DNA from 2 places in the Caballeronia sp. LP006 genome. Region 2 is predicted to be linked to the other one. Evidence: predicted binding sites of a transcription regulator. Region 2 holds the regulator's gene; the other holds the start of a gene.

Region 1 (4,422 bases), 2.2 Mb from region 2:
CGCCGATTGGCCGAATGCTTGCGGGAAAACAGCAAGGGCGTCGATACAATACGACGCCCTTTCTCTTTTTCCGAAGGATCACGATGAACCGCACTCTCCTCACCGCTACCGCTGCGGCGCTCGTTACCTTGTTCGGCGCGGCAATAGCGCAGGCCGAGGAAATCGCGAGCGTCAACACCAATTTCCGTTTCACCGGTTCCGACCGCGTGACCGTCGAAGCCTATGACGATCCGCTCGTCGCGGGCGTCACCTGCTACGTGTCGCGGGCGCGCACGGGCGGCGTGAAAGGCACGCTCGGCATCGCGGAAGATCCGACGGAATCGTCTATCGCCTGCCGTCAGGTCGGGCCGATCAAATTCACTCAGCCGCTCAAGCAGAAGACCGATGTCTTCTCCGACCGCATGTCGTTCATCTTCAAGACGTTGCACGTGGTGCGCGTGGTCGACGCCAAACGCAATACGCTCGTCTACTTGACCTACAGCGACCGCATTGCGACCGGTAGTCCGAAGAACAGCGTGACGGCGGTGCCGGTTCCCGAAGGCACGACCATTCCCGTGAAGTGAAGGAAGTGAAGCGATGCGCGCGCCCCGCCGCGCTCACAATGAAGTTGTAAACTGTACGACTTGCCGGCAGGCTGGTTGAAACCGTCACGCGAGCCACGAGCGCCGCACGATCGTACAAGCCCGATGCTTACTGCATGCCTTATCCTCCCGGCGACCGATATGAATGCCCAAGCGCTCATATTGGCTTATAACGGAGGCACGATTTGAAAGCAGTATCCAGCCCCGCGCTGCGGGAATTCGCCGCCGGCGCGCGCGACACCATTCCAATGATGGTCGGCGCCGCGCCCTTCGGCGTCATCTTCGGCACGCTCGTCACGGCGAGCCCGCTCACGCTCTGGCACGGCCAGCTGATGTCGCTCGCGGTGTTCGCGGGCTCGGCGCAGTTCATCGCCATCGGCATGATCGCGGGACACGCGAGCTTCATCGTGATCTGGGCGACGACCTTCGTCATCAACTTGCGGCACGTCCTTTATTCGGCGACGCTCGCGCCTTATGTCGCGCATCTGCCCGCGCGCTGGCGCTGGGCGCTGTCGGGTCTGCTCACCGACGAAGTGTTCGCCGTCGCTTACGCGCATTACCAGAAGCGCGCGCCGGGCGAAATCGGCCCGCACTACTTCTTCGGCTCTGGCCTCTCGATGTATCTGAACTGGCAACTGTGGACGCTCGTCGGCTTGCTCTTCGGCGCCGCATTCCCAGGGCTCAAGTCGCTCGGGCTGGACTTCGCGATGGTCGCGACGTTCATCGCCATCATCGTGCCGCAACTGGTGGCCGTGCGCTTCGTCGCGGCGGCGATGGCATCGGGCGTGCTGTCGTTCGCGTGGCAGGACTGGCCATACAAGCTCGGCCTGCTTGCGGCGGTGCTGGTGGGAATCGGAGTCGGCATGGCGATCACGCTGATGGAACGACGCGAGCGCGAATCGAACGGCGATAACCGCAAGGAGCGCGCACGATGACCACATCGAACTATGTGCTGCTGATTCTCGGCATGGCGCTCGTCACGTATCTGATCCGCGCGGCCGTCTTCGTGCTGGGCGAGCGGCTGCCGTTTCCGCCCATCGTGCGCACGGCGCTCGGCTTCGTGCCGGTGACGGTGCTGACCGCGATCATCGTGCCGATGACCGTCTCGCCGCATGGCAACGGCGCGGAAATCACATGGCGCAACCCGCAACTCGTGGCCGCCGTGGTTGCGGTGGCCGTGTGCGCGTGGACCAGGCGGCCCTTGCTTACCATCGGGGTGTCGCTCGCGGTTTTCTTCGTTTGGCAGTTCGTCGTCTTGCGTTAAAGGCTTCTTCGCGCAACGGCTTTCAGAACACCCTCAAGTTCCCGGCTGTAACGCCGTTATCAGAAACGAATGGACTCCGCCGTCGAAGCGGACGCCAAAGGCATTTCCCGCCATCGGGCCATCCGAGCGCGGAACCGGGAACCAACATGCGTCAAATAACCCTATCGTTTCGCGACGAGACCATCGCTTCATTGCATCGCGACTATGAGGCGTTCATGCGCCTGTCGCTCAAGCTCGACCCGCAGTTCGTCACGCCGACGTTCGAGGACTTTCTGCGCGCCAAGCTGCTCGACAATCCGACGCCGCTGACCGAGCAGGCGGTGCAGCGCATGCTGTCGCAAGGCCAGTACGCGTGGGCCAAACGCGCGCTCGACAAGGAATTTCCGGATGTCGTCGAGATTTTGATCCGACAGGCGGCCGAACACGGTTTCGCGTTCGCGATCCGCTCGGACTGGAACGCCGAGGATCTCGTGAAGGCATCGCGCGAATGGGCGACGGCCATCGTCACCGAGGCGAAGGGCGATGCTTCGCAAGTCGATGTGCTCGCCTCGCAGATCAAGTCGGCCGCGATGGATATCCGCGAAGTCGAGGAGAAGATGCAGACGCCCGCGTGGCGCCTCGCCGATTCGCTGCGTCAGCGCACCTATGAGACGAAGATCGCGGTGGAAAACAGCGTTGGCTCGAATGCGCGCGAGAAGCTCGGTGAATTGCGCTGTCTGCTGCGGCTCGGCATTTTTTATGGGTCGATTCAGAAGCAGGAAGCGCAGCAGGTGCTCGAATACATTCGCTCGCTGCGGCCGGAGTTGTTTGTCGATGAACCTTATGATGGGTTCACGCGATTTGCCGCATGGCTACGGAGCATCTTTGCGCCGGCGCCGCGCGTGCCGAAGACTTCGCGGGCGCAGCGTTAGGCATGGACCGGGCGCCGCTTACCGCTAATCCCACATCCCCTTTAAGCGCGCCGCGATATCGATCTTCGCCTTAGCCGCGGCCGCGAGTCCCGCCGCCGTCGGCGCGGCGGCGACCGGAACCGGCGGCCACGCGGTGGCTTCGAAGTTCTGCATCAGATGCTGCGGAATGAAGCGCGTGCGTTGCGCCCACACGTGCCGGTCGCCCAGATGCGTCTGGTTGTGCACGTAAAAGCGCTGCGGCGTGACGATATGCAGATCTTCCTTCGCGCGCGTCATCGCCACATAAAGCAGCCGCCGCTCTTCGTCGATTTCCTCGTCGCTACCCGTGCCCAGATCGGATGGAATGCAGCCGTCCACGCCGTTCAGCACGAAAACATTGCGCCATTCCTGCCCCTTCGCCGAATGGATTGTCGAGAGAATCAAATAATCTTCGTCGATAAGAGGCACGCCGGACTCGTCGCTGGTCGCATCGGGCGGATCGAGCGTGAGTTCGGTGAGAAAGCGCTCGCGCGTGGGATAGGTCGACGCGATGCTCTCCATTTGCAATACGTCGCCAAGACGAATGGCCGCGTCTTCGTGATTGCGTTCGAGATGCGGCTCGTACCATCGGCGGATCATTTCGAACTCCGCCGGCCAGCCGCTCTCGCGGCCGCAGAGCTTCGCCATCAGGCCGACGAAACGCGGCCAGTCTTCGCTGGCGCGGGCGGGCGCATGGAAGGCGGCAATCGCATTCGATGAACGTTCGGCTTGCGCCACGCTGTCCAGCAGCCGCCCGGCGATGGCCGGCCCGACGCCCGGCAGCAATTGCGCCACGCGAAAGCCGGCGACACGATCGCGCGGATTTTCCGCCCAGCGCAATACGGCGAGTACGTCCTTGACATGCACGGAGTCGAGAAACTTGAGCCCGCCGAACTTCACGAACGGAATGTTCTTGCGCGTGAGTTCGATTTCGAGCGTCGCGCTGTGATGCGCCGCGCGAAACAGCACGGCCTGCGACTTGAGCTTCATGCCGCCCTCGCGCGCCTCCAGCACTTGTTCGACGATATAGCGCGCCTGATCGGCTTCATCGGCGACACTCACCACGCGCGGTTTTTGCGCCGATGCCTTGTCGGTCCAGAGGTTCTTCGTATAGCGCTCGGTGGCCATGCCGATCACCGCGTTGGACGCTTCGAGAATGGGCTGCGTCGAACGATAGTTGCGATCGAGCGTGACGGTTGCGGCGGGCGGGTCGAAGTGCCGCGGAAAATCGAGGATATTGCGCACCGTCGCGCCGCGAAACGAGTAGATGGACTGCGCATCGTCGCCGACGACGGTGAGGCCGCGGCCGTCCGGTTTCATCGCCAGAAGAATGGTGGCCTGAAGGCGGTTGGTGTCCTGATATTCGTCGACGAGCACGTGATCGAAGCGGCTCGACAGATCGGCGGCGATAGTCGGCTCGGCCGCGAGATGCGACCAGTAAAGCAAGAGGTCGTCGTAATCGAGCACGCTTTGCGTCTGTTTGGCCGCGACGTAGGCGGCGAAGAGACGCTTCAAGTCCGCCTCCCACTCGCGGCACCACGGATACGACTGATCCAGCACGGCGGCAAGCGAGGCGCCCGTGTTGACCACCCGCGAATAAATGCTGAAGCACGTGGACTTGGCGGGAAAGCGCTTCTCTTTCGACGAT
Region 2 (4,422 bases):
GTCGCGCTCCTGACGACGGACAGCTACCGGATCGGCGCGCATGAACAACTGCGCATCTTCGGCAAGATTCTCGGCGTCTCGGTGCATGCGGTAAAGGACGGCGCCGACCTGCAACTCGCGCTCTCCGAACTGCGCAACAAACATATCGTGCTGATCGACACGATCGGCATGAGCCAGCGCGATCGCACGGTCTCCGACCAGATCGCGATGCTGTGCGGCACGGGTCAGCCGGTGCAACGCTTGTTGCTGCTGAACGCCACGAGCCACGGCGACACGCTCAACGAAGTCGTGCAGGCCTACAAGAGTGCGCCGGACCAGCCGCCGCTCGCGGGCTGCATTCTGACCAAGCTCGACGAGGCGACCAACCTCGGCAGCGTGCTCGATACGGTCATCCGCTACAAGCTGCCGGTGCATTACGTATCGACCGGTCAGAAGGTGCCGGAGAACTTGTACGTCGCAACCAAGCGTTTCCTCATCAAGAGCGCGTTCTGCATTCCGCGCGATGGCTCGCCTTTCGTGCCGCAAGACGACGATGTGCCGGCGCTTCTGTCCGCACTGTCCGCACGCGCCACGACCGAACTGCATGGAGTCCATTTTGGATAAGTTCGTGCTCGATCAGGCTGAAGGCCTGAGAAGGCTGCTGACGCGCGCCAGTTCTCGCGTGGTGGCTGTAGTGGGCGGACCGGCGGGCATCGGTTGCACGTCGGCGGTAGTGAACCTCGGCGCGGCGTTGTCCGTGCATGGCAAGGATGTGCTCGTCATCGACGAGCGGCATAACGCGGGCTCGGTCAGCCGCATGGCGGGTGTGGATGGCGCGGGCGCGCTCTCGGCGGTGATGTCCGGCCGTCGCGAACTGCAGGATGTCGCGGTGCGCACGCCGATGGGTTTTTCGCTGATCGCCGCACCGCGCGATGAACGTATCAGCCACGACGCAGCGCAAGCACGCGCGCTGCTCGACGGCCCCGCGGATATCGTGCTGATCGATGCGCAACTCGATCGTAATGGCGCGCTCTCGTCGCTCGCGGCGCAGGCGCATGACTTTCTGATAGTGACGCGGGTAGCCGCGTCGGCGATCACCGAGGCGTATGCGTGCATGAAGCGCTTGCACTACGCCCACGCGATCGGCCAGTTCCGCGTGCTGATGAATCACGTGCAGGACGCAGCCGATGCAGCGGTCGCGTTCGACAACCTCTCGGGTGTCGCGAGCCGTTATTTGGCCGTGTCGCTCGTGCAGGCAGGGTATGTGTCCGAGGATGCGCGCGTCGCTCGGGCGAGGGAGCTCTCTCGGTGTGCGGTGGAAGCGTTTCCGGCTACGGCCGCGGCGCGCGACTACCGCTACATCGCAGCCGAGCTGCTGCACTGGCCGATGCGTCCCGCGCCGTTTTCGCGCGGCGACGAAGCGAGCCAGTACGACGCGCACATTCCGGTTGGCGAGTCTGGTGAAAGCGGACGGAAAGCGGCGCACCGAGCGGCGGCGTTTTCCGATCATGCAATGAGCAGCACGGCGTCGATGTGATATTGAAAGGTGAACAGGATGTATAACGCCCAAGGCAAACTCTCGCAGTCCGACGTGCTTACGAAATATGCGCCGCTCGTTCGCCGCCTCGGACTCCAGCTCGTCGCCAAAATGCCGGCGAGCGTCGATCTCGACGATCTGATCCAGGCCGGCATGATTGGCCTCCTCGATGCGGCTAGCCGCTACAAGGAAGATCAGGGCGCCCAGTTCGAAACCTACGCAAGTCAGCGTATTCGCGGCGCCATGCTCGACGAGTTGCGCGCCAATGACTGGTTGCCACGCAGCATGCGCAAGACATCGCGCGAAGTGGAGTCGGCGGTACACAAGGTGGAACAGAACCTTGGCCGTTCAGCCAGCGAGACCGAAGTCGCCGAGCACATGAAGATGCCGCTCGACGAGTATCAGTCGATGCTGCAGGACTTGCATGGCAGCCAGTTGATCTATTACGAAGACTTCGACCGCTCGGCGGACGACGAGCCGTTCCTCGACCGTTACTGCGTCGATCGTTCGGACCCGCTGTCGGCGCTTCTGGACGACAGCCTGCGCGGCGCGCTGATCGAAGCCATCGACAAGTTGCCGGAGCGCGAGAAGCTGCTCATGAGCTTGTACTACGAGAAGGGCCTCAACCTGCGCGAAATCGGCGCGGTGATGGAAGTGAGCGAGTCGCGCGTGTGCCAGTTGCATAGCCAGGCCGTGGCGCGTTTGCGTGCGAAGCTGCGGGAACAGTCGTGGACTAGCGTCGAGGCTTGAGTTCCGAGTTGTAGAGGCGCGCGAAGCCCCGAACCGGGGCCGCGCGCTTTTTGCTCTTGCCTTTGCAAAGGCGCTCGAATGCGCGCGGATGGGCTCAATGCATCTCGAAGTCGCGCGCCTCGGCGAACACCGTCTTGCCTTCGCCGAGACTCTTTGCGCGATACATCGCGCGATCCGCGGCTCTCAGCACGGCGGTGATATCGGCGTCATGCGCTTCTGCCGCGCTCGACAGCAAGCAGGCGCCGATACTCGCCGATACGCTCACTGGCCGCTCCTGCACCAGCGTGAGGTCGGCGAGCGCCGAATGGATGCCATCGGTGAGCGTGAGCACCGCGCTGCGATCGCGCATGTTGCGCGCGAGCACGACGAACTCGTCGCCGCCCAGCCGCGCGATGGTGTCGGTCTTGCGCATGCGCCGTGCAAGCAATTGCGCGAACGACTGCAACAGCACGTCGCCGACCGCGTGACCGTAGGTATCGTTCACGCCCTTGAAGCCGTCGAGGTCGATCAGTAGCAGTGCGCTGGTGTTCGCGTCGGCGGCTTCGGGCGCGGACATCGCGCGATTCACGGTTTGTTCGAGCGCGTAACGGTTATAGAGGCCCGTGAGCGGGTCCGTCGATGCCTGCCGCGCCAGCACGCGATTCGCGCTGCCAAGCCTGTCGACCAGCACACTCAGATACACCGACGCGCCCAGCACGCTCAGCGCGAGCCCGAGCGCGGCGGCGCGGTTTGCCACCCACCACGGTTGCCACAACGCCAGCGCGACGATCGCGACGAGCGCCATCGCGCACGAAATGGCGAGCGTGCGCTTGCCGTAGCGGCATCCCGAGCCGATCAGAAACCAGAACACCACCCACAGCAGCGGCAAGGCGAGCGTGCCGCAGAGAAAGAACATCGCGCCGAGCAACGCCTGATCGAGGATAGTGGTGATGACGAGCCGGACGTTGGACAGCGCCATCATCCGGCTGACGAGCAATAGTGTGATTGCACCGTAGGACACGTAGAGCGCGATCAACCGCGTGATCAGCGACGCGTTGGCCGAAGGGTGCCGCCACGCATACACCGCATAAGCCAGCAGAACTGCCGCTCCCATCCCGATACGCAGCATGGCTTGCTCGCGTTCGGGATTCCGGTTGCCGGACCATGCGAAGGCATAGGCCCGGCGTGCCGGTTGATGCGCCTGCTCCATACTGAACCCCTGGTGGTGATTTCTTGCTGTTATGGTCTTTTGCGCGTGTCTTTGCTGTCGCGCTTTTGTCTTATTGCGGCCCGGTCGCGATGTTCGTCTCCGACGACTGGTATTTTGCAACGTTTTGCCAAGCTGCTGTGAATCGTGTAAGAACGCATCTCGGACAGATGATTAACGGCGTTTTCTGCGGATGCTTCAGTGCTATGAGCGACGACTTTTCTCTCGCTGGCGAATGGCTGGCGGTCTGTAATGGCGATGACGTGCCGGCGGGTTCGACGCGAGCGTTCATCGTCGCGGATGAGCGCATCGTCGTATGGCGCGATGCCGAAGGCGTGGCGCATGTCTGGCGTGACTACTGTCCGCATCGCGGCGCGCAACTGTCGCTGGGCACGGTGACGAACGATCAGCTCGTGTGTCCCTATCACGGCTGGCGCTACGACACGCTTGGTCAGTGCGTGCTGATTCCGTCGAATCCGTCGCTTCGGCCTTCGAAACGCGCGTGCGCCACCGCGTTCGTCGCCGAGGAGAAATACGGCGTCGTGTGGATGTGCTTCGGCGAGCCCGCGCACGCGCTCGATTTCTTTCCCGAAGCCGCGATTCCGGGCGGACGGCGCATCAACCTTGCGCCGCAGACGGTGAAGTCATCCGCGCCGCGTGTCGTCGAAAACTTCCTGGACATGGCGCACTTTTCGTTCGTGCACGTGGGCATTCTCGGCGAGGATGCGCATACCGAAGTGCCGGACTATGAAGTCGTGGAAAGCGCCGACGGACTCGAAGCGCGCCAGTGCCGTTTCTGGCAGCCGGCGGGTTTGCCGGGGCAGGGCGGCGCGATGATGGATTACGTTTATCGCGTGAAGCGGCCGCTGGTTGCGAAGCTCACGAAGATGGCGTCGGGGGCAATGGGCGCACTGCATATCATGCTGGTGGCGTCGCCCGTGACGCAGACCGAGACCCGCGCGTGGCTTGT

The links. Region 2 encodes FliA, which starts transcription of late flagellar genes. Its sites were predicted from a motif close to CTAAAGTTTNNNNNNNNNNNGCCGNTA; they were not measured.
Region 1: P9250_RS28450 (DUF4088 family protein) is a predicted target of FliA. The motif match lies at 1,878-1,904, and genes of this name have one in related genera.

What each region holds. Positions count from the first base shown of each region.
Region 1 covers NZ_JARTVW010000005.1:2,537,077-2,541,498, forward strand. Annotated here, with positions in the region: gene P9250_RS28435 (CreA family protein) at 84-563, shown strand; gene P9250_RS28440 (AzlC family ABC transporter permease) at 830-1,516, shown strand; gene P9250_RS28445 (AzlD domain-containing protein) at 1,513-1,845, shown strand; gene P9250_RS28450 (DUF4088 family protein) at 1,992-2,756, shown strand; gene P9250_RS28455 (ATP-dependent helicase) at 2,781-4,422, opposite strand, start outside.
Region 2 covers NZ_JARTVW010000005.1:309,090-313,511, reverse strand. Annotated here, with positions in the region: gene flhF (flagellar biosynthesis protein FlhF) at 1-603, shown strand, start outside; gene P9250_RS18150 (MinD/ParA family protein) at 596-1,516, shown strand; gene P9250_RS18145 (RNA polymerase sigma factor FliA) at 1,535-2,266, shown strand; gene P9250_RS18140 (diguanylate cyclase) at 2,361-3,455, opposite strand; gene P9250_RS18135 (aromatic ring-hydroxylating dioxygenase subunit alpha) at 3,659-4,422, shown strand, end outside.